4 regions of the Abyssibacter profundi genome follow, and region 2 is predicted to be linked to each of the others. Evidence: predicted binding sites of a transcription regulator. Region 2 holds the regulator's gene; each other region holds the start of a gene.
The links. Region 2 encodes FliA, which starts transcription of late flagellar genes. Its sites were predicted from a motif close to GCTAAAGTTNNNNNNNNNNCNGCCGATA; they were not measured.
Positions count from the first base shown of each region.

Region 1: a site for FliA is predicted at 2,441-2,468, ahead of DEH80_RS08265 (GGDEF domain-containing response regulator). Genes of this name have one in related genera too.
Region 3: a site for FliA is predicted at 3,989-4,016, ahead of DEH80_RS17725 (flagellin). Genes of this name have one in related genera too.
Region 4: a site for FliA is predicted at 3,755-3,782, ahead of flgM (flagellar biosynthesis anti-sigma factor FlgM). Genes of this name have one in related genera too.

Region 1 is NZ_QEQK01000006.1:120,818-128,475, reverse strand. It holds gene prpF (2-methylaconitate cis-trans isomerase PrpF) at 1-46, shown strand, start outside; gene DEH80_RS08280 (bifunctional 2-methylcitrate dehydratase/aconitate hydratase) at 135-1,586, shown strand; gene DEH80_RS08275 (hypothetical protein) at 1,608-1,823, opposite strand; gene DEH80_RS08270 (hypothetical protein) at 2,012-2,392, shown strand; gene DEH80_RS08265 (GGDEF domain-containing response regulator) at 2,548-3,480, shown strand; gene DEH80_RS08260 (sensor histidine kinase) at 3,473-5,431, shown strand; gene DEH80_RS08255 (response regulator) at 5,428-5,847, shown strand; tRNA gene DEH80_RS08250 (tRNA-Arg) at 5,898-5,974, shown strand; gene DEH80_RS08245 (thiolase C-terminal domain-containing protein) at 6,201-6,395, shown strand; gene DEH80_RS08240 (DUF4334 domain-containing protein) at 6,433-6,972, opposite strand; gene DEH80_RS08235 (FG-GAP repeat domain-containing protein) at 6,999-7,658, opposite strand, start outside.
Region 2 is NZ_QEQK01000015.1:12,351-20,008, reverse strand. It holds gene DEH80_RS14620 (chemotaxis protein CheA) at 1-1,474, opposite strand, end outside; gene DEH80_RS14615 (protein phosphatase CheZ) at 1,537-2,157, opposite strand; gene DEH80_RS14610 (response regulator) at 2,154-2,546, opposite strand; gene DEH80_RS14605 (RNA polymerase sigma factor FliA) at 2,575-3,309, opposite strand; gene DEH80_RS14600 (MinD/ParA family protein) at 3,306-4,202, opposite strand; gene flhF (flagellar biosynthesis GTPase FlhF) at 4,189-5,580, opposite strand; gene flhA (flagellar biosynthesis protein FlhA) at 5,618-7,658, opposite strand, start outside.
Region 3 is NZ_QEQK01000024.1:10,877-18,534, forward strand. It holds gene DEH80_RS16895 (PilZ domain-containing protein) at 1-108, opposite strand, end outside; gene DEH80_RS16900 (hypothetical protein) at 139-420, opposite strand; gene fliS (flagellar export chaperone FliS) at 417-827, opposite strand; gene fliD (flagellar filament capping protein FliD) at 843-2,222, opposite strand; gene DEH80_RS16915 (flagellar protein FlaG) at 2,270-2,626, opposite strand; gene DEH80_RS17725 (flagellin) at 2,750-3,892, opposite strand; gene DEH80_RS16925 (response regulator) at 4,302-7,658, shown strand, end outside.
Region 4 is NZ_QEQK01000018.1:47,962-55,619, reverse strand. It holds gene DEH80_RS15790 (putative bifunctional diguanylate cyclase/phosphodiesterase) at 1-2,173, opposite strand, end outside; gene DEH80_RS15785 (flagellar brake protein) at 2,332-3,027, opposite strand; gene DEH80_RS15780 (hypothetical protein) at 3,038-3,409, opposite strand; gene flgM (flagellar biosynthesis anti-sigma factor FlgM) at 3,409-3,717, opposite strand; gene flgA (flagellar basal body P-ring formation chaperone FlgA) at 3,839-4,525, opposite strand; gene DEH80_RS15765 (CPCC family cysteine-rich protein) at 4,700-5,029, shown strand; gene DEH80_RS15760 (chemotaxis protein) at 5,244-6,188, shown strand; gene flgB (flagellar basal body rod protein FlgB) at 6,291-6,695, shown strand; gene flgC (flagellar basal body rod protein FlgC) at 6,718-7,122, shown strand; gene DEH80_RS15745 (flagellar hook assembly protein FlgD) at 7,124-7,658, shown strand, end outside.

The DNA.
Region 1 (7,658 bases), on a different contig from region 2:
GATGGAAGGCACGGTTCGGGTACCGGGCGACACCCTTCCCGCCTGAATGCTTGCCGGACGCTGACGCGGCCCTCAAGCGGCGTCAGCGTCGATCTCATGCGGAACATGCTGCCTGCGCGGCAGTCGCATAAGACATGGACAAGCACACGACACAGCCGCCCTGGGATCAAGAGCTAGTCGATATTGTCGACTATGTGAATGCCGAGCCCGACTTCTCCGAGCTAAGCTACACCACCGCCCGGCACTGTCTAATGGACACCCTGGGCTGTGGCCTGGAAGCGCTGGAATACCCCGCCTGCCGCAAGCTGCTCGGGCCGCTCGTGCCCGGGGCGTCACTGCCGGAAGGTGCGAAGGTGCCCGGTACCGCGTACCAGCTCGATCCGGTCAAGGCCGCCTTCGACATCGGCGCCATGGTCCGCTGGCTGGATTTCAACGACACCTGGCTGGCCGCGGAATGGGGGCACCCTTCCGACAATCTCGGCGGCATTCTCGCCGTGGCCGACTGGCTTAGCCGGACGGCAGTCGCCGAGGGGCGCGACCCGCTGACCATGCGCGATGTGCTCACCGCGATGATCCGGGCCCATGAAATCCAGGGCTGCCTTGCACTGGAAAACAGCTTCAACCGGGTCGGTTTGGATCACGTCGTGCTGGTCAAGGTCGCCACCACAGCGGTGGTCGCCCACATGCTGGGGCTCAGCCGCGAGCAGCAGCTCGCCGCCGTGTCCCACGCGTGGATCGATGGGCAAAGCCTGCGCACGTATCGACACGCGCCCAACACCGGCAGCCGAAAAAGCTGGGCGGCCGGTGATGCCACCAGCCGGGCCGTTCGTTTGGCACTGATGGCCCAGACCGGCGAGATGGGCTACCCGACGGCCCTGACGGCCGATACCTGGGGCTTTTATGACGTCAGCTTCGGAGGGCAACGCTTCGCGTTTCAGCGACCCTACGGCGACTACGTGATGCAGAACATCCTGTTCAAAATCAGCTTTCCAGCCGAGTTTCATGGGCAAACCGCCGCCGAGGCCGCGATCATCCTGCTTGAGCAACTCCGGGCCGCGGGGCGCAGCACCGAAGAGATTGCCCAGATCCGGATTCGCACCCACGAGTCGTGCATTCGCATCATCGACAAGCAGGGGCCGCTGCACAACCCGGCCGACCGCGACCACTGCGTGCAGTACATGGTGGCGATCGCGCTGCTCTTCGGCCGCCTGACCTCGGAGGACTACGAAGACGATGTCGCCGCCGATCCTCGCATCGACACGCTACGCGACAAGATGCGCTGCGTAGAAGACCCAGCGTTTACCCACGACTATCTGGACCCGGACAAGCGCAGCATCGCCAATGCGCTGACGGTGGAGTTCAGCGACGGCACGTCGCTGGATGAGGTCGTCGTGGAATACCCCATCGGTCACAAGCGACGCCGTGATGAGGGTATCCCGCTGCTAGAAGCCAAATTCCAGCGCAACCTAGCGCGTATGCTCAAGCCCCAGGCCTGCGAAGAAATCTGGTCCGTGTCGCGGGATCACGCCCGATTGACGGCCATGCCCGTGCATGCGTACGTGGACCTCTATCAGCCGACCCGCTGAGCGCGTCGGTCAGCCCACCGATCAGCGGCCCGCTAACGGCGCCGGGTCGAGATCCGCATGTAGCTGCTCACCAATGCGCCACTCCAGATCGGTCGACGGGAGTCTCACGGCGAAAAGCTCCCGCCTCGCCCGAGCGCGCCAGTCCAGAACAGCCGGCACACCGGCGGCCAGCACCACGGTCATGAGCACCAGGGCAATCGTGCTCCATGCAAAAACGAACAGTGACTCTGCAATCATTGAACTTACCTACTAGTAAGACAGCACAAGGTCATAGTGGGGATCAGGATGTCGCGGCGCAATCGTGCACAGGCCCCGTTCGTCGGCCCGCGCCGATTGAGGTGAAATCTGCGTAAAATTGCGAATCACGCTGATGACCCGGTTCCTGGACCGGATCACAACATTCGCCGCATCCCGAGGCTCCCGACGTGCGCGCTCCCAAGCTCTTTGACCGACGCCAAACCCCGCGCGACCAGCAGGATCGACGCGCTCACAATGCGCGTGTACCCGATGAGTTTTGCAGCGCGCTGGCCCAGGCGCTGCTCGTTCAGCTACGCGATGCCGGCCAGGACCTGAACCAGCCATTTCAGCTGGACCCGCTGAGGCATGCGCTGCAGACAAAGCTGCCCGTTCGCGAGATCGACGCCATCGCCGCCAGCGGTGCGCTGCTGGGCGAGGGTCTCGCTGAGCAGACGGGTCAGGGCATGTTTGAAATGATGCTGACCGAGCGCGGTCGACGCGCCGTGCACAACGCATCGAGTCGCCCCCTGCACCGCTTGCTCAGCCAGCGCCGAGCCACGCCCGCCTGACCCGTTAACGCCCGGCAAGCGACCGTTTGTCGGCAAACCCGTCGTCCACCACAAGTACAGCGCGGCCCTGCCGATTTCACAGGTGCGAGCGAAGCGGCCCACGGTGAGGCGTGGCGGTTTGGCTCGAACTGCGATTTCGATGCGCGAGCGCTGCGATGAAGATTCTTTTAATTGACGACGATGAGCTGGACCGGGCGCTCTTCGAACAGACGTTTCAGGACGCGTTCCCTGCCGGGGAACTGGTGCAATGCGAAGACACGGAAGACCTGCACAGCCTGGCTGAGGCACATCGGCCGGACTGCATCCTGCTCGACTACCGCCTACGCGGCAATGATGGCTTAAGCCTGCTTCGGAACTTCTCCTTCAGCTCAGACGCGGACGCACGACCACCGGTCATCATGTTGACCGGCGAAGGCAACGAGGCGGTTGCCGTGCGCGCGCTCAAGCTCGGTAGCGCCGACTACCTCAGCAAGAACGACATGACCGCCGCCGCCCTGCAGACCGCGATTTCCGACGCCATCTCAGACATGCAACAGCGCCAGGCCAGTCTGGCCGAACAACGCAGGCTGCGAGAGCTGGCAACAACCGATAGCCTGACCCAAGCGGGCAATCGCCTCGCCTTCACCCAGGCACTGGAACGCAAACTGTCGCTGGCCAGCCGGCATGGCGCAGCATTCGCCGTGCTATTGATCGACCTGGATCAATTCAAGCCCATTAATGACGAGTACGGCCATCACGCCGGTGACGTCGTGTTGATCGAAACCGTCAGACGCCTGCGCGACACCGTACGCACCGAAGACGGCGTTTTCCGCCTCGGCGGCGACGAGTTCACGGTCATCCTGGATCTGTGCCCGTCAGCCGGAGACGCCGCCGAGGTTCGCGAGCGCATCCTGCAAGCGCTGACCGAACCCCACTGTCTGCCCAGCGGCGTGTCGCTGATGTGTGGGGCCAGCGTCGGCATGGCCGTCTACCCCCGTGACGGCGACGACGCCCACGCCCTGACCCACGCTGCTGATGCGGCCATGTACCGATGCAAGCGCACACAGCAACAAGATCGCGTTGCGGGTCCTGGGCCGCAGGATGACTGACACCACGGCCACCGGATATATTGCCCAGCCATCTCATCACAGCCCCGCTGGCCTCCCCGCCGTTCGAGCCCCGCGCTGGGGGCTGCGCGCGCTGATCGCGGTGACGCTGGTCTTCGTCGGCGTGATCAGCGTGCTGGCCATGGCCACGGTCAGCGTCACTGCCGCACAAGACGCCCTGGCCGCCAACCTGCAAGATCGTCTGGCCGTCCAGTCCCAACGCCGGGCCGAGCGTTTCATCTCGCTGCTCGACGAGTTGCAGGGCGATGTGCGATTGCTTGCCGAAGTCCCGCCCATTCAAGGCCTGATTCGGAGCACTCGGAACCAGGACATCGACCCGGTCGACGGGTCGTCAACTGCGCTCTGGACCACGCGCCTGCAATCGATCTTCCGGGGCATCCTGCTGGCCAAACCTCACTATCTCCAGGTTCGCTACATTGGCCTGGCTGACGGTGGTTTGGAGCTGGTGCGAGTCGAGCGTGATCATCGCGACGGCGACATCCGCGTGGCCACCCGGTTGCAACGCACAGGCGACCGGCACTATGTCGCCAGAGCCGCTGCGCTACCGCCTGGCCAGATCTATCTCAGCGCCATCGAACTCAATCGCGAGTTCGGTGCCATCCAGACGCCCTACACCCCTGTATTGCGTGCGGCACTGCCGATCCATGACTCGCACTCGGGGCGTCCGTTCGCTGTGCTGGTCGTGAACCTGCGGGCCGACTATTTCTTCGACGCGCTCAGGGCGATGAAGTCGGATGCCCTCCAGCTTGCGCTGACGAATAGCGACGGGGAATACCTGCTCCACCCGCAGGGTGAAGACACATTCGCCTTCGAACACGGACGCTCGCATAACGCGGTGTCCGACCACCCGGCGCTCGCCACAGTACTGGCCACGGGCGAGGCAACGTCACAACTCGACAAAAACACCCGACAGTTCGTAGACATGCAGCGCATCAGCTACGGAGACCACCAGGCGCTCGGTTTGGTCTTGAGCATGTCCACGGACGCACTCACGGAATTCAGTGCTCGCATCTCCAAGCAGCTGACGCTCGCATTGCTGGCCATTTGCTTGGGCTGCGTAGGATTTGCCGTGCTGGTCGCTCACCTGATCGCGGCGCCGATCAAGCAACTATCATCGGCGTTGGACAGCTGGAAGCCTGGTGACGAGGTGCCGCCCTTGCCGGTACACAGCTACGGTGAGGCGCGCTCGCTAGCCGGTGTAATGGACCGGGTATTCACATCGCTGGCGCATCGCAACCGCGAGCTTGAGGCAACCAACCGAGAACTGGACCAGTTCGCGTACATCGCATCGCATGATTTGCAGGAACCTGTGCGCACGGTGACCAGCTTTGCCGAGATGTTACGCAACGACACCGGTAACACGCTGACCCCACGCAGTGAAAAAGGCCTCTTCTACATGCTGCGTGCCTGCGATCGCATGCGCGCGCTGATCCAGGGATTGTTGGAATACAGCCGCATTGGCCATCATGCGGATGCGACGCCCGTGCACCTGCAATCGGTGGTCGATGGTGTGCTGCTCGACATGTCGGCCACGATCCTGGCACGTAAGGCTGAGATCAGCGTCATCTCACCACTGCCCACCATGCGCTTATACGAGGCGGAGACCCGCCTGTTGCTCACGCATCTGATCGCAAACGCCATCAAGTTCTGCCCCGAAGATCGGACTCCCCAGGTCCGCCTGTCCGCAACGGCAAGAACCGACACCAGCTGCCGCCTGCTCATCCAGGACAACGGAATGGGCGTACCGGAAAACCAGCAAGACCGCATCTTCACGATCTTCCAGCGGGCGGTCGGCCGCGAAGATTTTGAGGGCACGGGCATCGGCCTGGCGCACTGTCGGAAGATCGTGGACCTGCATCACGGAAGAATCTGGATTGACGCCTCGTCCCCTGAAGGGACAACCTTTGCAGTCGAACTGGAGGATGTCCGATGAGTGCAAGGCTGCGCGAGATTCTGGTGGTGGACGACAATGTCGCGGACACTTTTCTCCACCGAGAGACATTGCAGACCATGTGCGTGGCGGACTGCATTGTGGAAGCACCCCACGGCCAGGCCGCGCTCGAGCTACTGACCGAACGACGTGCGCACGCCGCCGCCCTGCCCGAGCTCATTCTTCTCGATGTGAATATGCCCGTCATGGACGGCTGGGAATTTCTGAACCAAGCCGGTGCGGACAAGCTGCTGGACCAAAGCGCCATCGTGATGTTGCGGGCAACCAGCATCCTGTCCCCCCAGTCCATACAAGCCGACACGCCACGACAACCCGATGCCTGGCTGGACAAGCCTCTGGAAGCGGCCGCCGTGACCCGGGTCATCGACGCGCTCCTGCCCCCGCCCGCCGCCGCCTAGCGCAGCCTGCGCCCAGCTTTGGCGTTACACTATGCGCCGTCTGATTCTCAGCGCCTGTAGCTCAGCTGGATAGAGCATCGGCCTTCTAAGCCGGCGGTCGCAGGTTCGAATCCTGCCGGGCGCGCCACTTTCGTAGAAACCGCCCCGCATTCCAAGCGACAGCGGTCGCAGGTTGCCCGACGCATCCATGCGTCGGGTCCTTAGGCGTACGCGCGAACACCCCGACGCTCGCGCGGGAATGCCACGAATTCCAACCACCCGTTCGTATCCATCCCCATGCGTATCATCTGGTCGTCAACCTGACGACCGAGAGCGGTAATTTGATCCTGCGGATCCTGCAAGAGAGCATCGACGTGGACGCGCAACTGGAGAATAGCCAGCAGCCGAGTTCTGCGGGTGCGACGGGCCTGGCACAGTGCACCGAGCTGGTTCGCCAGCTTCGGGGCCAGGCCGGTGATCGCCAGGTCGAGGGTGCCCGGATCGGCCTGCAGCATAACCTGGGGCTGGGCGGCGCCTGCGTGGTCAGCCTCTACGAACGTCAGCACTAACCCAGGCCGCAGGCCCGCCGCCCACGAGGCTGGGTGGCTACCGCTCGCCGCCCGGCGTCTCGCGCTGCAGGTAGAAGAACATGTAGCCGGGCTTGCCCTTGACCTCGCCGGCACCGATCACGGTGTCGTCATCGACCTTGCGGAAGTAATCCATGATGGGCTGCTTGTCGTAGATCAGGCTGGCCGTCACCGCCCCGCGAAATTCGATCATCCGCATGCGCGCGGCGCCTAGCTTGTCGAAGGCGTAAATGCTGCCGTCTGGCGCGTGTGCCAGCAGTGGCTCGACATGGTCGCGTGAGTCGAAGCGCTTGCCGTACCAGTTGATCGGGTCGGGTTCGGCACCGCCGTCGAATTTTCCGCCCGACCACTGGCCCAGCATGAAATCCAGATCAACCGGCTCCAATTCGTCGTACAGCGACATCAGCCGGTCTTCAGCGACAGCCTCGCCGCTCTTGATCAGGGTCTTAAACGTCATGGGCGCCTCGCTGGTTGAGGTGGTCTCCGGAGAGTGATTGCTGTTGCAGCCAACCAGCGCCAGGCTGGCGCTGAGTAGCGTGCACAAGATGGTGGTCCGCATGGGTTGCATCCTCCGATGGTGCAGGTTCAGGAATCGTCATCGCTTGGGCCGCTGAGCAGCACCGCGATTTGTGGCTGGTACCAAGTGCCAACCACCAGATCGGGAAAGCCGTCGAGATTGAGATCGGGTGACACCATGGCCTCGGAGGTCTCGACGGTGTCGTGCTCGACGAAGGTGGTGAAGTCCTGGCTGCACACGTCGTAGAACAACCCGGCGTAGCCATTGAAGTAAGACACCGCCAGATCCAGTCGCCCGTCACGATCAAAGTCGCTGAACAGCACCGCGTTGCTGCCGGAATCGGTTTCGAACTCGACGGGCTCGGCCAGGCGACCATCCGCCTGCCCGTAGGCCACGGCGAGGCTGCCTCCAGCAATGGGGATCATCAGATCTTGGCGCCCGTCACAGTTGATGTCAGCGGTACGCATCGCCTCGGTGGCCCCGGAAATCTCGAAGGGGCCGGCACCCGAAACGAAACTGGCGTCGCCCGCTCCATAGAAGATCTCCACGCGGGAGCGCACCGGCCCCCGAGGCCAATCGGTAATCGCAACATCCACCGCGCCATCGTCATCAAAGTCCGCGACCTCCATGCCGATGGCAATCGCGCCCAGCGCCTCGCCAGTCAGCAGCGGAGCCCCCGGCGTGAACTGCCCTTGCCCATTGTTGAGCAGAATCGTCACATCCCCCCA
Region 2 (7,658 bases):
CGGACGTGATCTCCACACTGCCATTGAGTTCGACAATCTTGGAGCGGACAACATCCATGCCCACACCGCGCCCCGAGACTTCGGAGACGGCATCACGGGTGGAAAACCCGGGCTGAAAAATCAGATCCAGGCATTCCTGACCGTCCAGGCGCGCCGCCGATTCGCGATCAATCACGCCTTTCTCGATTGCCTTGGCGCGAATCACGGACGGATCGATACCGGCGCCGTCGTCGCGAATTTCGATGTGGATGTGGTCACCGACCTGCTGCGCGGCCAGCGTCAAGCGCCCCACTTCGGGCTTGCGCGCGGCCAGGCGCTCGGCCGGCATTTCGATACCGTGATCCACCGCGTTGCGCACCAGATGGACCAGCGGCTCGGACAGCGACTCGACCAGCGTGCGGTCCAGTTCGGTGTCCTCGCCTTCCAGCACAACCTCGATCTTCTTGTTCAAGGTCCGCGACAGGTCGCGGACGATTTTCGGAATTTTGGAGAACACCTTGCGCACCGGCTGCATGCGCATGAGCATCACCGAGCTTTGCAGGCCGGTGGTCACCTGGTCCAGGTGGCCCAGGGTGCGGTCGAGCAGCGGATCGTCAACGGATTCTCGCAGGCGCTTGAGCCGGTTTCGCACCAGCACCAGTTCGCCGACCTGATTGACCACGGCGTCCAGCCGGTCCGTATCGATGCGGATGGACGTCTCCACCCGCGCCTTCTTTGGCGCTTGATCAGCCGGTTTGGCCGCGGGGGCTGCGGCCGCTCGCGGCGCAGCTGCAACAGGCGCAGCCGCGGGCGTCGACGGCTCAGCGGGCGCTGCGGCCGGCGGTGCTGCGGGCTCGTTGCCGTGGAAGGCATCAAGCAAGGCCTCGAAGTCATCATCGCTGATCGGCTCGCCGGTCTCTTCACCGAGAATCGCATCGACATCCACTTCGCGCTTGGCGCTACCGGCCGCAGCCGGCTCCGAGCCGTGAAAGGCGGCTCGCAAGGCCTCGAAATCATCATCGCTAATGGGTTCGCCGGTTTCCTCACCGAGAATGGCATCCACGTCCACCGCTGGCTCGGGAACGGGCTCGGCCTGCGGCTCGGGTGCGGGCGGAGACTCCCCGCGGCAGGCAGCTTCCAGCGATGCAATCAGTGCCGGATCGGCAGGCGTGATCGCCTCGCCATTGGATAACTCGGCCAGTGCTTGGTCCAGCCAGCTGACGCTTTGTGAAATGCCGTCGATGATCTCGGGGCTGATGTCCAGGGCCCCCTTGCGCACGGCGCCCATGAGCTCCTCAGCCGCGTGGCAGAGATCCACCATGGGCTGGATTTCGAGAAACCCGGCACTGCCCTTCATCGTGTGGAAGACGCGGAACAGCGCGTTGAGCTGCTCGGGGTCGGCGTCGGACTGTTCGAAGGCGACGATCTGCTCGCCGAGGGCATCGACCATGTCGCCCGCCTCGGTCAGAAAGTCAGCCAGCAGTTCTTGATCCATGGGTCGGCCTCTAACGACAGTGCTATGCGGCGCCACGACCCGGACCGGGTCGCCGCGCGCCTCTACAGTCCTAGATCGGCCAGCAGGTCGTCAGCTTGAGCCTGGGTTGATCCGTGATTGTCCAGGCCAACCAATGCTGGGCCTCCGGCGATGTGCGGTTCCGGCTGGGCACCGGCAACATCCAGACCCGCGAGGTCTAGCAGATCTGCCAGCGCGTTTTCCACGCCTTTGACCAACTGGATGACCCGGCGGATCACCTGTCCGCTGAGGTCCTGGTAGGCCTGGGCTTCGGCAATGGCGGACAGGTTTTTGCGCAAGCCGTCCACGGCGGTTTCGCCGGCAGCGGTGGCCAGCCCAGGTAGTTCGGCCTGCGTGGCTTCCACCAGGTCGAGCGTGCGGTTGGCGGCATCCTCGGTCATTTGCATCACGTGGCTTAGCCTCTCGCAGGCATCCGGCATGTCGCTGCCGGCATAACGCACCAGCCGCTCATCCAGCGCCAGCTGGTTCAAAGCCTTGGCCAGGTTGCGGCTCACGCACTGCAAACCGTTGATCACGCGGTTGGCCCGGTCCTCGTTGAGCCGGGCGACGATTTCGTGAAACTGGGTGAGGTCACCGGCATCCAGCGCCGCCGACAGCGCGGCCACATCGTCGCGAAGCGCCGCGGTGGACGCGGCGCCGGTCACGCTGCGGCCCGGTTGAAGATGCGATCGAGCTTTTCCTTAAGCGTCCCGGCGTTAAACGGTTTGATGATGTAGCCGTTCACTCCGGCCTTGGCGGCCTCAATGATCTGCTCGCGCGTGGATTCGGCGGTCACCATCAGCACCGGCAAACGCGACAGCGCCGGGTTACCACGAATCGCCTTGAGCAATTCGATGCCCGTCATCCCCGGCATGTTCCAGTCCGTGACCACGAACTCGATCCCGTTGCCGTTGGCACCCAAGGCGTTGAGAGCGCTTTGTCCGTCCTCGGCCTCGACGAAATTCGAGAACCCGAGGTCCTGCATCAGATTCTTGACGATACGGCGCATGGTCGGAAAGTCGTCGACCACCAGCACCTTCATGTTTGTGTCCATCTTGCTACTCCTGCACAACCCGTCTGTATTACTTGCCCCGATCCAGCCAGTCGCCCAGACGTGCCCGCAGGCGCACCATGGCCTGCCCATGAATCTGGCAAACCCTCGATTCGCTCACACCCAGCACGGCGCCGATTTCGCGCAGGTTCATGGCCTCGTCGTAGTACAGCGACATCACCAGCTGCTCCCGTTCGGGCAGCTTGGTAATGGCATCGGCCAGATCGCGCTGAAATTGAGCCTGTTGCAGCACTTCGGTGGGCTGGGCCTCGTTCGAGGCCACCTCGCGCAGGTGTGCGTCGTCCTCGGAGTCCACAGGCGTCAGGCTTAACAGCTGGCACTGCGAGGCATCCAGGGTGATGTGGCGGTATTCCTCCAGCGTAATGCCCAGGTGGTCTGCGACCTGCTGCTCGCTGGCTTCGCGCCCGGTGGTCTGTTCGATCTCCTGCACGGCGCGGGTGACATCACGCATCTTGCGGTGCACCGACCGCGGCGCCCAATCGCCCCGGCGCAGCTCGTCGATCATGGCGCCGCGGATGCGGATGCCGGCAAAGGTTTCGAAGGAGGCACCCTGGCTGGCATCAAACGACGCCGCCGCCTCCAGCAGGCCGATCATCCCGGACTGGATCAGGTCGTCCAGTTCCACGGAGTCCGGCAGGCGGGCGGCCAGATGCAGGGCGATCTTGCGAACCAGCCCGGCGTGCTGACCCACCAGGTCATGCGACCCGGCCCGCTCGTAGCTTGCGTAGGATGCCGCCGCGTTCATGCCGTCATCGCCATGTCAGCTCCGGGGCCGACCAGACGCTCCACAAAGAACTCGATATGGCCCCGCGCACCCCGCTGCGGAGCGATCTCCAGCAGCTTGCCCGCAATCTGCCGGAACGCCTGGGCCGAAGGCGCACCGGGGTAAGCATCCAGAACCGGACGCTGCTGCCGGGCACTGCGGACGATCTTGTCGTCCTCGGGCACATGGCCGAGGTAGTTCAGCGTCACGTCGAGGAACCGGTCGGCCACGCGGCAAAGATTGTCGTAGACCTCGCGGCCCTCGCCCGGCGTTTTGACCCGATTGGCGATGAGTTGCATGCGGGGAATGCCGCAGTCACGCGACAACACCTTGATGAGAGCGTAGGCATCCGTCAGCGACGCGGGGTCGTTGCAGACCACCACCAGTACCTCCTGCGAGGCCTGGCAAAAGGTCTGCACGCTGTTGGACAGCCCGGCCGCCGTATCGACAAGCATCACGTCGATGGGGTCGGTCAAACCGCTGAAGGCGCCGATCAGGCCCACATGCTCGCTGCGGGTCAGCTCCGACATCCGTCGTCGGCCAGACGACGCCGGGACGATTTTGAGCCCGTTGGGTCCTTCGATGATCGTGTCGGCCAGGGTGCACTTGCCTTCCAACACGTGTGACAGGTTGGCCGAAGGCTGCAGACCCAGCAGCACGTCCACGTTTGCCAAACCCAGGTCGGCATCCAACAACATGGTGCGGCGCTGGGCTTCGAGCATGGCCATGCCGAGATTCACGGCAATCGTGCTCTTGCCCACACCGCCCTTGCCGCTGGCCACCGCAAACACACGCGGCCCGTTGGCGGGTGGCTTGGTGGCCAGGCCCGCAGCCTGTGTGCGCTGGACGGCTTTTGAGGAATCAAGCAACGGCATTGGCGGCCTCCCGGTCGTAATCGCCTGGCGATGTCTGTGCATCGTGTGTCTTCGTGGAATGTGCGCGGGCGGCCTGAACGGCCCGCTTGATCAGATTTTCAGGACGCTCGCGGTGCAGGTCCTCGGGAACGGCCTGGCCATCGGCGACATACACCACCGGCAGGCGCGCCCGCGTCACGGACGACAACACCGCGCCGTGGCGCGACGATTCATCCAGCTTTGTCACCACGCAGCCCACAGGCCGGGCGGGTCGGAACGCATGAATGGCGCGCGCCTGGTCTTCGGGCTGGGTGGTCGCAGCAAGCACCAGCAGCGTGCGTACACGGCCACCGTCCACGCCGAACTGCTGCAAGCGCGTGGCCAGCTGCTGGTCCGAAGGACTCATGCCCGCGGTGTCGATCAGCACCATGCGCTTGCTGGCCAACCGCGCCAGCACCTGCTGCAGACCTTCGACGCCCGAGGCCGTCAGCACCGGCACGCCGAGCAACCGGCCGTAGGTGGCCAACTGTTCCTGGGCACCGATGCGGAAATCATCCGTGGTCACCAGGGCCAGACCTTCGGTGCCGTAACGGGCCACGTAGCGAGCCGCCAGCTTGGCCAGCGTGGTGGTCTTGCCTACCCCGGTCGGGCCGACCAGTGCGATGGCGCCGGGCGAATCCAGCAGATCGGCCGGCAGCGCCTGCATCTGACTGACAATGGTGCGCAGTGCCGAATAGGTCGCCGTGGGCCGGACGGCATCGGCCGGCAGCGTCCGAACGGCCGCCGCCGTCAGCGCATGCTCGAACCCCATGCGCTCAAGCTGCTGGGCCACGTGGGCATGCTCCAGGTTGCGAAACTCCCACGCGCCCCGGGCAATCTGCCCCATCTCGCTCTGGATGGTGTTACGCAGGCTGAGTAGCTCACGCTCCAGGCGTTCGATATGCGGGTCCTGCGCCCAGATAATGTCGGCCTTGGCTGGGCGGGGTGCCTGCTCGGTCAGCCGGGGCTCTTGTGCCGCTGCCGCGGAGGGCGAGGACTCGGCGGCCTGCGTAAACGGGTTCACATCCGGGCGACGGGCGGAGTCAGCGGCCGCCGGGCTGGCAGAGGCGGTGGCCGCTGCGCGATCCAGGGCCCCCGCGGGGTTGCCGGCAGGTGCTGCCTGCGTGTCCGCAGCGGTCGGTGTAGCGGCTGCCGGTGCGGCCGTCTGCGCCTCCGCGTCGTCGCCGCCGCGGCGCAACGCCTGCTGAACCAGTGCGGCGTCATAGTCGAGCGCCGCAACCACTTCGATTTGATCGCCGATGCGTCGGCTGGAGAGGATGACCGCATCCGGCCCCTGCTCCTCCCGCACCATGCGGAACGCTGCCCGCATGTCCCGGGCCAGATATCGCTTGATTTTCATATCAGGAGTAACCCCCACTTATCCGGGCCGCGGCGCCTCAGGCGCCCACCGAGCCAACCAGCTTGAGCTGCTTGCCTTGCGGCACTTCGTTGTAGGCCAGCACGTTGAGACCCGGGGCGGCGTAGCGCAGAAAACGCGCCAGCGATGATCGAATCGCCTGCGGTACCAGCAGCACGGGCGTCTGGCCCTGGCCCTGCTGGCGTTCTACCCATTCGGCGATTGACTGATGCATGCGTTCGGCGAGTCCCGGTTCGATGGCGGCGGCGTCTTGCTGCATGGACTCCTGCAGGAGCTGTTCCAGCGGCTGCGCCAGCGTCAAAACCGGCAACTCAGGCTCCAAACCATTGATTTGCTGAACAATTTGCTGGCCGAGCGCGACCCGAACATGGGCGGTGAGGATGTCGGGATCCTGACTCTGACGGGCCTGCTCCGCCAAGGATTCGGCGATTTGCTTAAAGGAGCGGACGGCAATGCCCTCCTCCAGCAGGTTCTGCAGCACCTTGACCACGACGGTCAGCGGCAACAGCTTGGGCACCAAATCCTCGACCAGCCGCGGGGAGCTTTCCGACAGGTTCTCCAGCAGGTTCTGCACTTCGTCGTGGCCGAGCAGCTCATGTGCCCGGCTGTGGATGATGTGGCCGATGTGCGTGGCCACCACGGTGCCGGGATCAACCACGGTCCACCCCTTGGACAAGGCATCGGTGCGCACGCCCTGCTCGATCCAGACCGCCTCCAGACCAAAGGCGGGATCACGCCCCTTAATGCCCTCGACCTGACCGAACACCTGGCCCGGGTTCAGCGCCATGAGCCGGTCGGCGTGGACGGATTCTTCCGACACCGGTACGCCATTGACGCATAGCCGATAACCGTTGGGTGGCAGCTCCAGGTTGTCGCGGATGTGCACGGCGGGGACCAGAAAACCCAACTCGTGCGTGGATTTTTTGCGAACGCCACGAATCCGACGCACCAGCTCGCCGCCCTGGCGGATATCCACCAGCGGAATGAGCCGATAGCCGACTTCCAGGCTGAGTGCATCGGTGGGCCGCACATCATCCCAGCTGACCTCGGCGTCCTCTGGTGCTTCCTCGGTCTCGGGCTGCTCGGCATCGACGGGCGCGGGTGCCTTGGCGCGCTGGTGCATCCACCAGGCCAGTCCGCCAGCCGCTGCGCCCAGGGTCAGGAAGACCAGGTTGGGCATGCCGGGGATCAGCCCGCAGATGGTCAGGATGGTTGCCGTAACGATCAGCGTCTGTGGCTTGGCGAACACCTGCGCCGTGACCTGGTTGCCCATGGATTCGGACCGCGACATGCGCGTGACCAGCATGGCCACGGCCGTGGCCAGCAGCAGGCTGGGCAGCTGGGCTACCAGCCCATCGCCAATGGTCAGCAGCGTGTAGTTCTGCATGGCGGTGGACAGGTCCAGGCCATGCTGCATCATGCCGATGCCCAGACCGCCGACCAGATTGATCAACAGGATCAGCACGCCGGCCAGGGCATCACCGCGCACGAACTTACTGGCACCATCCATGGAGCCGTAGAAGTCAGCCTCTTCGCGGACTTCCTCGCGGCGAGCCACGGCCTCATCTCGTGTCAGCAAACCGGCATTGAGATCGGCATCAATCGCCATCTGCTTGCCGGGCATGGAATCCAAGGTGAAGCGGGCGCTGACTTCGGAAATACGCTCGGCGCCCTTGGTGACCACCACGAAATTGATGATGGTCAGGATGATGAACACGACAATCCCGACGGCGTAATTGCCGCCGATGACGAAATTGCCAAAGGCCTCGATGACGTTGCCGGCCGCACCGGGCCCTTCGTGGCCGTTGAGCAGCACCACGCGGGTACTGGCCACGTTCAGCGCCAGTCGCAACAGCGTGACCACCAGCAGAATCGACGGGAACACGCTGAAGTCCAGCGGGCGCATCACATAGATGACGGCCAGCAGAATGCAGATGGACAGGGCGATGTTGAAAGTAAACAAGCCGTCCAGGGCAATGGGCGCCAGCGGCACCACCATCATCGCCAGCATCATCATGACCATCAGCGGCACGGCCAGGCCATTCTTGACGGCATGCACC
Region 3 (7,658 bases), on a different contig from region 2:
AATAAGCTGCAACAGCCCGACCGGGTCCAGGACCGGGTGATCCGGCTCATCCTGTCGGGTGGATGCCCAGGCCGCAGCGCAGTGCCGATGGACCTGCACCCCGCTCATTCGGATACCGCCCGGCGCAGCGTAATCCCGCTACTCATGCGCCCGATAGGCGCGATCGGCCGTCCGCTGCCGCGTGACCGTCTGCTGGGATTCCGCCAACTGATCGCGGGCGTGGCGCGCCCGGCTCTCCAGCGCAAAGTGGCCATCCAGGACCTGACGCAACGCGGCCGTGGACACACCATGTGTCGACAAGCCGCGGACCAGCTGATCATAGGCCTGCCAAGCCACATGGCAGGCCTCGGGATCGCCCGAATCGATGGCATCCAGACAAGACTGCTGCGCCAGCAGCACATCATCGACCGTGGTGCTCATCCCACAGCGGCTTGGCGGCTGCCCGGCGAGATCGCCGCCCAGGCGCTGCGAATCTCTTCCATCAGCGAAGCCGCTTCATCCAGCGCCGCCACATCGGCGTGCATGTTGGCATCCAGCAGGCGCCGGATCACGTAGTCGTACAGTGCATCCAGCCGTTCCGATAGCTCTCCGCCAGCCTGATGATCCAGACTGGCACGCAGGGCTTCGATAATGGCGATGGTCCGGCTGATGCGCTCGCCCTTGCCGGCCAGGTCACCGCGTTGCAGACACCCGCGTGCCAGCGCCATCCGCTCGGTGGCGCCATCCAGCAGCAATTGGATGAGTTGATGCGGATCCGCACCATTCACACCGGTCGCCACCTGGGTCTGCTGGTAGCGATTCGCCTTATTACCTGTGAAATAGGACATGCTGGTCTCCGGCGCCTACCCCTGCTCTGTCCGGGTAAAGCCCGGCAGTGCACTGAGTTGTTGTGAGAGGTACGAACCCGTGGTCTGCAGGCTCGCAACAATTTGATCCATGGCCGCGAACTGCGCAGACAGGCGCGCCTCGTAACGCTCCATACGCAGATCCAGACGTTCACGCTGTTCTTCGATGCGTTCGAGGCGGCCCTGCACGCCTTCTTCGCGTGATTCGACGATGCCGTCATCGCCGACCAGGCCATCGAGATAGGAACTGACCAGGTCGCCAATGCCATCTTCACCGGCGACCAGCGCCATGACGCCGTCCCGGTTGGTGGCCAGCTGGGCATCCAGCTCGGCACTGTCGAACTGCATGGTGCCGTCGACCTCCAGCGTGATACCGATCTGGCTCAACGAGCCAATATCGCCGGCAAAACTCTGAATCATGTTGGTGCGCAAGCGTTGGGATGCGCCCAAGGCCAAGGTATCGCCAACCAGCGCGCCTGAGGTTCCCCCAGGCACCGCCACTGACACCGATGACAAGGTCACCTGGGCGTTGTTGTAGGCCTTGACGTAAGCGTCGAGAGCATCGGCAATGTCGCTGTCATCGCGCTGGACCTGAATGCTGATGTCCGTGGTCGGCGCCTCGGCCAGCAGGGTAAACGTCAGGCCATCGATGGCATCGGTGACCTGATTGGTGGACGAGGAGCGCACAAAGCCGTCGATTGACAACTGCGCATCCAAGGCCTCATTGAGCTGTGTCAGGTTCTCGGTGCCGCCGGCGACATAGACCAGATCGTTCAAGCCTTCGCCGCCCGCATCGGGTGCAGCGGTCACCGTGATATTGTTGTCGGCACCGGTGTCGGTCGATTCGAGGATCAGCCGCGCGCCATCATCTGCGGTGACGATCGTGGCCTGGATGCCGGGATTGTCCTCGGCGTTGTTGATGGCATCGCGGATCTCGGCTAACGAGGCATCACCGGAACCAATCGAGACGGTGAAGCTGTCACTCCCGCGCGACAACGTTAGATCGCCGTAGCCAACGTCGGTGTCCGCGTCGGCATAGGCCATCGAATGCAGTTTGTGGGCGCTGGCCAGTTGCAGCACACGCGCGTCATAGCTACCGGCTACGGCGCCGGTGCTGGACGACACGAGCAGCGTCTCTTCATCGCCCGAGCTGGCGCTGACCGAGCTGAACAAATCGGCGTTCGTCAGATTGTCGGCGGCCGTCTTCAGCGCACCCAGAGATGATCGCAGTCGGCCCAGCGCCGACAGTTCGGCGTTGGCCGAGCTGCTGCGATTGCTGAGCAACGTCTCCTGCGGTGTGCGTTCTGCTGATACCAGCTGCGACACCAGGCTGGAGATATCGATGCCTGACCCGATTCCTAACGATGAAATTGACATGGTGGCTCCTGGATCCCGGCTGACTGAGGCAAGTGGCGTGCCCCGGCCTAGGCGACGATTTCCAGCGTATGCATGTCGCCGCGCTGAACGCGCTTGGCAGCTTCGACCACATCTTCGGCCGGCATTTGCTGGACGACATCGCCGGTCTGGTCATCCACAATCGAGACCACCAACAGGTCGGCCTCGTTGTCGACACGGAAACGCAGGCTGGTCTGCGCACCGACCAACGCGGCGTTGAGCTTGTCGACGGCCCGGTTGGCACTCTCACGGCTCACCGGCGTCCGGGTGTCCTGTGCGGTCGCCTCCGGCCGTTCCGGAACCTTGCTCGTCACCAGCCGCGCTGGTGTTTCGGGCCGATCCCGGAGCGCGTCAGTGACCGGACTGATCTGGATCGGTTCACTCATCACATCCACTCCTTCGGGACTGCAACCTGTCGCGGGCGTTCGCAGTCGGTTGCGATCAATGCAAAACGGGGTCAGGCACCGTCGGCGACCTGACCCCGCTGATCGACATCAGACTGTTTCGGTTTACTGAAGCAGGCTGAGCACGCTCTGAGGTGCAGAGTTCGCCTGGGACAGCATGGCCGTGCCGGCCTGCTGCAGGATCTGGCCACGGGTCAGCGCGGCGGTTTCCTTGGCGAAGTCAGCATCCTGGATGCGGCTACGCGAGGCGCTGAGGTTTTCGGACTGCACCTGGACCGAAGCCACCACCGACTCGAAGCGGCTCTGGATGGCACCCAGCGATGCGCGGGCGGTGTTGATCGTATCCAGCGAGCTGTCGACCAGCTGGATGCCCAGCTGCGCACCGGCGTAGCTGCTGATATCCAGGGTGTCGATACCCGTGGAGGTCGAGGTCGTCGCCACCGTGGCGTTGGCCCAGCCGGCTTCCGTGGCGTCGTTCGCGGTACCTGCGATCACGATGTCCTGGCTTCCGGTCAAGGTCAGCTGGCCGGTGGCCGAGTCGTAGGACGCACCCACGTTGGTCTGCGCGGAGACTTCGTTGATGGCATCGACCAGCTGGCCGGCGCGTTCGGCGGCACTGGACGCACCGGCGATGGCGCCAATATCGACACCGTTCACCGTGACACCGCCGGCGGCGATGGCCGTGGCGAAGCCGGTCAGGCCGGATGCGGCCACCGAGGCACTGGCCTGGGAGACGGAACCCAGCGCGGCCGTATTGGAATCGACGATGGACGACACGGTGATCGTCTCACCCGCGTTGGCGCCGACCTGGAACGCCGCACCCGAGAAGGAGCCGTCCAGCACATTCACGCCGTTGAAGGTCGTGGTGTCAGCCACGCGGTTGATCTCCGACAGCAGCTGCGAGACTTCCGTCTGCAGGGCCGCACGGTCCGTATTGTTGTTCGAAGCGTTCGAGGACTGGACAGCCAGCTCACGAATACGCTGCAGGTTGTTGGTCACTTCTTCCAGCGCGCCTTCAGCGGTCTGCGCCAGGGAGATGCCGTCGTTAGCGTTACGGGCCGCCTGATCCAGGCCGCGGATCTGAGCGGTGAAACGCTCGGAGATGGCGAGGCCGGCGGCGTCGTCTTTGGCGCTGTTGATGCGAAGGCCGGTCGACAGGCGTTGCATGGACGTGGCGAGCATGTCCTGCGAGGTCGACAGATTGCGCTGAGCATTCAGCGACATGATGTTGGTGTTAATGACTTGCATGGCTCTGAACTCCTGGTCCGTTTAGGGTGTGGCACCGGCGGTGCCTGTTGCTCAGCGGACCGTTCCAACATGGACGTCTCGCCGATACAGGAGGGTTATCGGAGCGACTTACAGAAACTTTAGGGTCGATCTGTCAATTTCTGTTAACCGCTGGGTTGGTGGGCTGCAGTTCCCGTTTTGGTGTGGCCCGCAATCCTCAACCGCCCTCTTGCTCCAGGTGTATCGTCCAGTGGCGAAAAAACTTTTGGGCAGATTGCGCCGCACCGGGGCAATCACATTCGATTGCGACCGAACGAATTGTTAATTTTGGAGCGCTGCCAATGAAGCAGCGAGAAGACCCAAACTAGGAGGAGACACCGGTTCGGACGGTGCGAGGCAACCGCCAGCAAAATCACCGACCCGGCACAACATGCGCTATAGGCGACGGACAATCTGGCTACTGGGAGCCGTCATCACGGTCAGCGTGGTGCTGCAAGCCATGATTCTTGTTCATGCGAACAGCGCGGCGGATCGCTGGATCGGGGGCGCGGTCAGCTTGGTCGCACTCGTATTAATTACGGGCCTGCTCTACCGACTGCGGGCCTCCAGCGAATCTGGTGCGCGCTACCGACGCATTCTGGAAGCCGCGCCGGACGTCATCCTGCTCGTCGATACCCGGGACCGAATCGTCGGCGCCAATGAACGCCTGCGAACCGTACTGGGCCATGACCCGGTGGCCGTTGAAGGCGTCCCACTGGTCGAGATTCTGCCCGACACCGAGAACATCCATGCGATGCGCCCGGGTCCGGGTCAGCCCCCATCCAGCCCCTTCGAGACCGAGGCGCGGACGGCGGACGGTGCACGCTGGGCGGTTGAAATTGCCATCAGCCATGATCCCGAACCTGCCTCGACATCCCGTTGGATTATCAGCCTGCGTGATGCCCGCCAGCGCCAGGAAGCCGAACAGGCGCGACAGGCCATAGAAGCGCGGCTGCATCAAATCATCGAGAGCGTGCCGGGCACCGTGTACCGCTGCCAGATGGACGCGCAGTGGACCATGTCGTTCATCTCACCCCGGGTGCAGGCGCTGACCGGATATACCGCTGACGAGTTCATCAACAATCGGACCGTCAGTTTTGGCGAGTTGATTCTGGAAGAGGATGCCGCGGGACTGGAAGAGCACATCCGTGCCGCGGCACAGGCCAATCGCCCCTGGTTGCTGGAGTACCGCATCCGGCATCGCGACGGCGAGCCGCGATGGGTGATGGAACATGGCTTCGCCGAGTGCGATAGCACCGGTCAGATTGTCTGGCTGGATGGCGTACTCATGGACATCACCGAGCAGAAGCGCACCGCAGCCGAGGCCGATGAGCACCAGCGCCGACTGGTAGAAATCACCGAAAGCCTGCCCGGTGCGGTCTGGCGCGTGGAGGTGGACAAGTCGAGTGGTGACCTGCGTTTCACCCAGTTTGCCGGTCGCCTGAATATTCCCTTCGGCGACATGAACGCCGAGCAAATCATCGCGGAACCAGATCGCTTTCTGGCGTTGATCCACCCCGATGATCGTGAGCGCTACCTGGCCGACATCCGGCAGGCCATGACACGCCAGGAATACTCCTCGGAGTTTCGGACGCGACGTGATGACAATCACTGGGGCTGGGTGCGGGCCACAGGGTCGGTGTATGACCACGAGGATCTCCCCTATCTGACCGCAGTCGGTCACACCATTGATGTCGACGACGAGCATCGACTCAAGCACGAACTGGAAGCCGCCCACCAGACCACCCGCCAGCTCGCGGAGCGTCTGGGCCGGCTGACCGACAACATCCCGGGGACGGTCTGGGAAGTCAGGGCCGATAAGGGCGGGCCGCTGCGCATGGTCTACAAGAGTGCGACCAGCTTGTTGGGACTGAGCGAACAGGAAAACTATGCCGATATCCTGGCCGTTCGTGACCGCATCCACCCCGATGACCGGCCGGGGTTCGATGCGCATTTTGCGGCCCTGCAGATGGCCGATGACTTGGATGCACTGACCCGACAATTCGAGTTCAGGGCCACGACCAACGCGGGCCAGCAGCGCTGGATCAAGATTTCCACGCGGGGTTATGTCGACACCGACGGCCAGCGTGTCATTTATGGCATCGCCACCGACGTGCACACCGAAAAGCGGATGGAGGAACGCCTGCATCAGGCCCGCCAGGAAGCCGAGCGCGCCAACGCCGCCAAGAGCGAGTTTTTGGCCAATATGAGCCACGAGATCCGCACGCCGATGAATGCCATCGTCGGCATGACGCACCTGCTGCGCTCCACTGCCCTCACCCCGCAGCAGATGCGGCAGCTGCGTCAGATCGAAATGTCGTCGCATTCGCTGCTGCGACTGCTGGAGGACATTCTTGACCTGTCGCGTATCGAGTCAGGACGCCTGAAAGTCGAGGCCATTGCCTTCGAACTGCACACGGTCATCGACGAGCTGGGTCAGTTGATGAGCGAGCATGGCCGCAACCGCCAGCTGGAGCTGTCGCTGCGCATTGCACCCGATTGCCCGCATCGTCTGATTGGCGACCCGCTGCGGCTGGGCCAGGTCCTGCACAACCTGGCGAACAATGCCATCAAGTTCACTCCGGACGGCGGCAGCGTGGAAGTCGCCGTGCACCCGGTCTGGCAGCAATCGGACCGCGTCCGTCTCCGCTTCTCGGTGACGGACACCGGCGTCGGGTTAGACGAGGAACAGCAGCAGCGGGTGTTCGAGGCATTTGAGCAAGCCGACGCATCGACCACGCGGCGCTACGGCGGCACAGGACTGGGACTGCCGATTTGCAAGCGGTTGGTCGAGTTAATGGGTGGGGAGATCGGCGTCAGCAGCGCGGTCGGCGCCGGCAGTCGGTTCTGGTTCGAGATCACCCTGGCCGAGGGGCCTGCCCGATCTGCACCGGCGAGCCGGATGAGTGCAGCGCAGCAGCGTGCGCTGGTGGTCGACGACCACCCGACTGCCTGCGAGGTGCTCACCGGCCTGCTGCAGCGTTTCAATATTCCCGCGGACTCCGCGAATACCTGCGAGTCGGCATTGCAGCGCTTGGAATCCAGCGTTAAGAACGGCCAGCCTTACGACTGGCTGTTGCTGGACTGGCGACTGCCCGATCGCTCCGGCACCGAATTGGCACAGTCCGTCCGCGCCGCCCCCGACCGATACGGTCAACCACGCATCGTCATGATTACCGGCTACGGGACGGAGCACAGTCTGCCCGGCGTCGCAGACCTGCAACTCGATGGGTTTATGGTCAAGCCGGTCAGCCCCGGGCAATTACGAGAAGCCCTGTGGGGGGAAGGCGAAGCGCCTGTTGAGGACGAAGAATACTCGGCCGCTTCACGCAGCCTGTCGGGCCTGCACGTGCTCATCGTCGAGGACAATGCCATTAACCAGGAAATCGCCGCCACGCTGGTGCGGCGCGCGGGTGCCACGCCGCTGCTGGCCGGTGATGGTCGTCAGGCCTTGAAGATTCTCGATGCCGGTGCAGAGATTGACGTGATTCTGATGGACTGCCAGATGCCGGTTCTGGACGGCTATGAAACCACTCGGGCCATTCGCCTGCGCGAATCGGAGACCAACATACCCATCATCGCCATGACGGCCAATGCCATGCAGGGTGACCGCGAACGCTGTCTGGAGGCCGGAATGAATGATTACCTGGCCAAGCCGCTGGAACCGGGCCGGCTGATCAGCACCATCGCCCGCCACGTCGGCCGTCCTGCCCTGCCCCATGGCGCCGAAAGCGATGCAGCTGGCCCG
Region 4 (7,658 bases), on a different contig from region 2:
CATAGTCCACGCCCATGCTGGCCAGGTGCTCGGCAACGTTTCGGTCTTCGACAAACTCCGCCACCGTCTCGACGTTGAAGGCCTGGGCCATGGACACAATGGTTTTGACGATGGCTTGGTTGCTGGCGTCGCCCAGCAGATCGCGGATGAACATGCCATCGATTTTGAGGTAATCGATGGTCAGCTTTTTGAGATAGCCGAAGGAGGACATGCCGCTGCCGAAATCGTCCAGTGCCACGCGGGCACCGCAGGCATGTACCTCGCCGATGAAGGCCGAGGCGACATCAAAGCGACCGATGGCCGAGGATTCGGTGATCTCGAAACACAGTCTGCGTGCCAGCAATGGATTGCGCTGCAGGGTGGCGACGACCTCGTCCAGAAACTCCCGGTTGGCCAGCGATTTGCCCGACAGGTTCACCGAGTACTGGCACTGGCTGGCATCGGCTTGCTGCGACTTGAGAAACGCCAGGGTTTCATGAAAAACCCAGCGATCCAGCTCGTCCGACAAGCCGAAGCGTTCAGCGGCAGGCAGGAACTTGCCTGGCGGAATCACCGTGCCGTCACCGGCCAACATACGCACCAGGATCTCGTAATGTCGCAGCCGATCGGGGCCCACCGATTCGATGGGTTGGGCATACAGGCGAAAACGGCCGTAGCGCAGCGCGTCGTGTAGGCGTGCAACCCAGTCGACCTCACTGTCGCCATCCTCGCCAGCGTTTTGTGTGTGCGGCGACCAGTAATCCAGGAACGGGTCGCCGGATTCACGCGTGCGCTCGCAGGCACGCTCTGCGCGGGCCAGCAGATCATTGGCCGTCAGGTCTGGCCCGAAGCCGGTGACCGCACCCACACTCGCGCCACAGCGGAAGATGTGGTGGTCGACCGAAAACCGATAGCTCCGGATGGTCCGGGCGATCTTGGACATGCTGGCCTTGATCTCGGCATCAGAGCGGTCACGCAGGTAGCAGGCGAAATGGTCGGCGCCGATCCGGCTGATCAGCGCCGTCTCATCCAACGTGTCGCGCAGCACGCTACCGATTTGCTTGAGATAGCGATCACCCGCCTCGTGGCGCGTGGACTCGTTAATGACCTTGAAGTGATCCAGGTTCACGTAGATCACCGAGCAGGTTTCGTCGTCGCCCAGTTCCAGCAAGGTGTCGGCGATTTGACGCTCGAACTCCCAGCGGTTGAGCAGACCGGTGACCGGGTCGATGCGATCGCGTCGATGCAGCTGTCGCTCGGCCTTGCGCAGCCGGGACAAATCCTCGGCAGCGATTAACGTCACCGGGTCGCTTTGCGGCATCTCATGCGTGCGGATCGACAACACCACCGGCAAGGGAGTGCCTTTCTTGCCTCGCAGGTAGGCCTCGTACTGAATCGTTTCGTTGGTTTGCGACCCCTGCGACGAACGCAGGGCCGTGCGCAGATCCTCGGCCGATTCGCAGTCGCACAGCTGGTCAAACGTATAACCGGCAACCTCGGCGAAGCTCACGCCCAACCGGCGCGCCGCGAACAGGCTCATCGAGACGATGCGGCCTTCCGAGTCGAGCAAAAACACCATGCCGGGAAAGTGCTCGTGCAGCAGGCGGTAACGCGCCAGGCTCAGCATCAGCCCTTCTTCGAGTTCGTTGATGCGCTTGCGGCTCCAGATCTCGCCGATCGCGCCCGCCAGGGCCCGGGCCGATTCGACATCACCCGGTTGGTAACGCGCATCGGCACTGCGTTCCACACACACCGCGCCACGCAGTTCACCACGGGCCAGCACGGGCACGATCAGCCAGGCGTCGCCGGTGTCATACCGTGTGCCGTCTTCATCGACTTGCTGCTGCCGGATCAGCGTGGGCTCGCCCTCGCAGAGCGTGTCGATGGCGCGTGAAACCGGGGGGCTGGCCGTGTCGCTGGCCTGCCCATGCAGCATCTCAAACTGCGCGGACATGCCAATGCGCTGCCAGATGCTGACCCGGTCGCAGGCAACCTCGGTTCGGAACGCCTCAATCGCCGCATCCAACCAGGTCTCGGCAGACTCGTAGGCCAGGGTGTGGTGGAAGCGCTCGCTGCTGAGTACCGCCGGGCTATAGGTCGGCGCTTTTTCGATACTGGTCACGGTCCGCAGACGTTCCTTGTCAGGTGCCGAAGCCTTGAGTGTCGAGCCACTCATAGAAAACACGGTTGCCATTTGGTGGAAACTCCAACGGGATCGCAATCGATCCGTACTAGATGGAGTGGATATCGGCCGACCACCGCGCCTCTTGAGCTCCGCTGGTCGGTACTTCGGGGTACATCAGCCGGCGGGCAGGCGATGTGACCGCATCGCGGTCGTCGCGGCGATGGCGCCTAGCCGACCGCCGCGTGGCGCGGGCGCCAGTAGCGCTCCAGCTCCACAACCTCGCGTTCGACCGTGCGTCGGTCTTCGGGGTCGAGCCGGGCAAACTCGCCGCCCATGGCCATTTCGCCGCCACGCCGACGCACACCGCGCACCGTGATCGGGGCATAAAATGCCGAGCCGTGCAGGCCAAACGCCCCGTCGAGCACCCGGCCCGGGTGAAACTCATCGGCCATCTCGCCCCGGACATGCGCGCCGAAACCCTGCGTGGAAATGTCGGTTACACGCACTCGAACCGGGGCGCCGCCCAGCGGGAACAGCGTCGCTCGTATCGGCATCGAACGGGGCACGTTCACGCGGTGCGCTCGGCGGCGTTGGGCATGTTCCACCCATTGCGGGAGAGCGGTGATGAGGCTGCCGTCGTCAACCAGCGAATCGACGTGTGTCGCAAATCGCAGGCCGTAGCCCGCAACACGCGCCTGGGCGTCGAGCAGGCTGCGTGGTTTCAGTTTGGCAAAGCCTCCGGCGGGTGCATCGAACAGCAGTTCGTCCCGCTGGGCGTCCAGTGTCAGCAACAGACTGAGATAGTGCCGCGACGCCTGGGTCAGCGTGACAGGCTGGCGGGATTGCGCCAGCTTGCCGAGCAGCGTGAGCACGTCGGCACGCAGCTCAACCCGCTGCCAAGCCTGCGTGTCGGTGTCGGCCATCTACCGGGCCTCAGGCCTGGCCAAGTGCACGGCCGGCGATGGGCGCGCGGGCGCCTCGCTGGCCATAGGGGCTGTCGTCGCGGCCCGTGCCCAGGGCACGCAGGGCTGCGCCGGTCTGTTCGCGCCGTTGCGCGACCACGGAAAAGGTGCGGCGCATGTCGCGCTGCAAACGGTGCAGGGCCGCTTCGACGCGTTCGCGCTCGCCGGCCGTGTCAGCACTCAGCTCATCCAGCCCGGCCTGATCCAGGGCCTGCACGGCCGTTTCCAGGTCGCGGGCCACGGTGAGCAGGGCATCGGGATCCTGACCCAGTGCCGCTGCTTCCAGTGCCTGAATGTGCTGGCCCAGTTCGGTCTCGAGGTCGGTGAGCTGTTGATCATTCATTAGCTGCGTCCCATCTGCCATTCCATATGGGCCATCTTCGTGGCCACGGATTCGGCGTTGACCTGGTAGGTGCCGGCCGCGATGGCTTCGCGGATGGCAGTGACCTTTTTCACGTCGATGTCGGGTGTTTGCTGAGCCACGTTCACCAATTCGTTGAGATTTGCGCCCTGGCCACTGAGCGTGACCACGTCGGCCTCGCTCACCGCGCCAACCCGGGCATGTCCGGATGCACCGGCTTTGCCCGCCTGCACGCTCTGCGGACTGTTCGTCATCTGGGCGACAACGGACGATTCGATCTTTCCGGTCACGATGTTTCTCCTGCATTCAAAGTCAGATGACTGACGTTATCGACGCGTTTCACGAAAGCTTGAGCGTCTGTTTTTCGACGCCGACGAACGGTCATCGAGCATAAATTGTTGATATTAAAGGTCAATTGACTAGAACCGTGCCATCGGCCTGCGCACGCCCTTCAATCACCCGGCCCGACGAGAGGTTGCGGACCTTCACCAAACCTGAAGGCCCGGCCGCCTGTAAGGCCTCGCCGCGGCTGCGAATCTCCACCCCGGCGCTGCGCGCGACCAAGGTGACGGTCTGGCCCCGGTCCACGACATGGGCGACCTGAAACCACTGCGGCCGAAGAATCGCCCCCGCCGCGATGTGTCGGCGAGCCACCTGACCCACCACCGCAGACAGATCGGTCATGAACCCGCGAGACGCACCGCGTACCGCCTGTTCGACCCGTTCCAGTTGATCGGCTGCAATCACCGTGCCTGCCGCAATCGGTGCGCGCGCCACAATCATGTAACTACGCTGCTGCGTGCGTACCGGCACGAACAGCTTCCAGCCCTGGGTTGCCAGGCAGCGAACCTCCACCGTTGCCGCACCACTGGCCGCATTGCCAATCAGTCGCGTGCCCTGCGGCTCGGTGCCACAGCGGGGGAGCTGTAACCGGGTATCCAGCCCATTGGCAGTGATGGTCGTGCCGCGCGGCAACTCACTGCGCGCGTAACGCTCGGCCGCGGCCTGAATGCGGGCCACGTCCTCGGTGCCTGCCACCGCGGGAGCGGGGGCGAGCACTGCGGTCACCAGGCCGGTCATGGCAAGAAATCGTCTCATGGCACCCCTCAGGCAAGCCGCGTACCACAGAAAAAGTCGGCCTAGGGCAGGGTGCGACGTGGATTTGACGCGCGCGCACGATTCCGACCGCGTCGGTGCTTTGACACCAGTCCCTGCCGAGGCACACCCTCGCCCTCAACAATGCGCACATCGCTGTGGAGAGATAGAAGCACCATGTGGAGAAAATGGGCTGATCGGCTCAAGCGCCGGTACTACGTTTGGTATGAACCGGACGACCCGGCGCCGCAGGCTCAATGCCCTTGTTGTGATTACGTGTCGCTTCCGGCCCGCAATCAATCCCTGATCTGCCCGGTGTGCTTTTGGGAAGATGATGGTCAGGACATCGACGAACTGGATCAGATGTCTGGCCCGAATCACGGCATCAGCTTGCGAGCCGGGCGTCTTAATTTCTCAGCATTCGGCGCCTGCGAGTTGGCGATGAAGCAGCATGTGTTGCCACCCGAAGAGCGGCTTCGGTTCGAGCACCGACCGAGAGAGGTCTAGGGAAGCACGGATCGATTCGCGCCGCCATGGTGCTGCCTGAAAGTCGGCTCCGTGTAATCGGCTCCGTGTAAGCGGTGCGAATCGCTCCGGGGTTCACGACCGCCGGCTCTCGCATTGGGCGGTTCGCGCCCGCTCCCATCGCCTGCTGATTGTCCTCTCAAGATTCCCGTGTCGGGGCCGATGACCACCGCAGATACTCTTGCGGAATGCCTTCGTGTCCAACGGCCTGATCGACTCCATCAATCGCCGGACCCAGCTGGCTGGCTATAACCGGCTGGCCTTGTTGCTGTTCCGCCTGGGTGGCCCTGAGCTGTTCGGCATCAATGTCTTTAAGGTGCAGGAGGTGGTCCAGGCACCGGAGCTGACCTGGGTGCCGGCGGCACATTCGCATGTACGCGGGGTGGCGCCGGTGCGCGGGCGCATGATTCCGGTGTTGGATCTGGCATCGGCGGTGCAGGGCACGCAGCCGGCTGAGGAGCCCCGCTATTTGATTGTGGCGGAGTTCAACCGCCGCGTGCAGGGGTTCTTGGTTCACGGGGTCGAACGCATCGTGAACGTGGATGTCGGCCAGGTGACACCACCGCCAGCCAGCGCTGGTGATGACGGTTATCTGACGGCGGTGACGCGACTGGGTGAGCGTCTGATCCAGATTATTGACGTGGAGAAGGTGCTGGCCGATGTCATCGGCCTGGCCGCCGACCTTGAGGAACTGCCGGAACACGCCAGCGACGCCCGCCGTCGCAAGTGGCGGGTGCTGGTGGCCGACGATTCCAAGGTGGCGCGCATGCAGATTGCACGCACGCTGGAGCAGCTGAATCTGGAGCCCGTCCTGGTAAACGATGGCCGTGAAGCGTTGCGGTTTCTCAGGTCGCAGGCCGAGACCGGGCATGAGGATGACCTGCTCATGGTGATCTCCGATGTGGAGATGCCGGATATGGACGGCTACACGCTGACGACGGAAATTCGTCGCGATCCGCGACTGGAACACCACTATGTGCTGCTCCATACCTCGCTGTCGGGGCTGTTCAACCACAGCATGGTCGAGCATGTCGGGGCCGACCGGTTCGTGCCCAAATTCAACTCTGATGAACTGGCCAAAGGCGTCGTGGAACGCTTGCGGGACAAGGAGTTGGCGCTGTCTGAGGCCGCCATGGCCTAGCCAGCCTGACACGCCCTATCTGCCGCACGGGACGCCTGATCCGGCCGCCCGTGGCACACGGCTTGCCCCACTCTGGCGTACAGATTCCGCCGGAGGCTCGGCATGTCAGCCGGATTCGACAAGCTCTATGGCATTCACTCGCAATCGCTGGCGCTGCAACACCAGCGACTGCAGCAGGTGGCGGCCAACATCGCGAACGCCGATACGCCCAACTACCGGGCGAAAGACATCGATTTCAAAACGGCCTTGCAGCAGGCCGCAGGGGCATCTGATGCCCAGCCGTTGCAGCGCACCCATAACCGACACCTGAACATTGCTGGGGTCGCGGCCCCGGCGACCAGCCAGGCCACCGAGCGTCAGGCCGCCCAGCCCAGCCTGGATGGCAACACCGTGGAACTGCACCGCGAGCAGGCAGCCTTTGCGGATGCCGCTTTGCGTTATCGCGCCTCCCTGCAATTCGCGCAGGGCCGTCTCTCCACGCTGATTACGGCCTTCAAGGGCCAGTAGCCGCTGACGCAGGAGTCCACGCATGTCTGACTTTTCCATTTTCAATATCGCCGGTTCGGCCTTGCAGGCGCAGTCCGTTCGCCTGAACACCGTGGCCAGTAACCTGGCCAATGCCGACACCGTCGCGGGTACGCCGGATGCGGTCTACAAGGCGCGCATGCCGGTATTCGAAACCGAGCTCAATGCAGCCGCCGAGCAGGCGGGCGTGCGGGTGGCGGGCATTGTCCAGAGCACCGAACAACCCGTGCGGCTGCACCAGCCCGGGCATCCGGACGCCGATCCCGATGGCTATGTCTACGCCACCAACGTCAACCCGGTGGAGGAGATGGTCAACATGATTTCGGCCAGTCGCTCGTATCAGACCAGCGCCGAGGTCATGAATACCAGCAAGGACCTCATTCTCAAGACGCTGGAACTGGGTCGCTGAGATGACGGGAATCTCCGATAGCCCCAGCCTGACCAGCCTGCTTGGCGGTGCCACCTCAGCAACGGCTGCGGTGAACAGCGCGGAGCAGAACATGCTCAATCAGGAAGATTTTTTCTCCCTGATGATTGCCCAGTTCCAGAACCAGGACCCGTTCAAGCCAATGGAGTCCGGTGAGTTTCTAGGGCAGATCGCCCAGTTCAGCACGGTCGATGGCATCAACACGCTGAATTCGTCGTTTGGTGACCTGCGCACGCAGATGACCTCCGACCAGACGTTGCAGGCCAGCGGCCTGATCGACCGCAACGTGCTCGTGCCAACCGACAGCATTGACTACGCCGGCCACGGATCGGTGGACGGTCGCGTGGCGGTGCCCACCGGTGCAGACCGGATCACGGTCGAGATTGTCGACGCCCGCGGCCAGACCGTTCGCAGCTTTGTCGCCGAAGGCAGCGCCCTGGGAGAGACCTTCGAGTTCTCCTGGGATGGCATCAGCGCCGATGGCGTTCAGCAGCCGGCGGCCGGTTACACCATTCGTG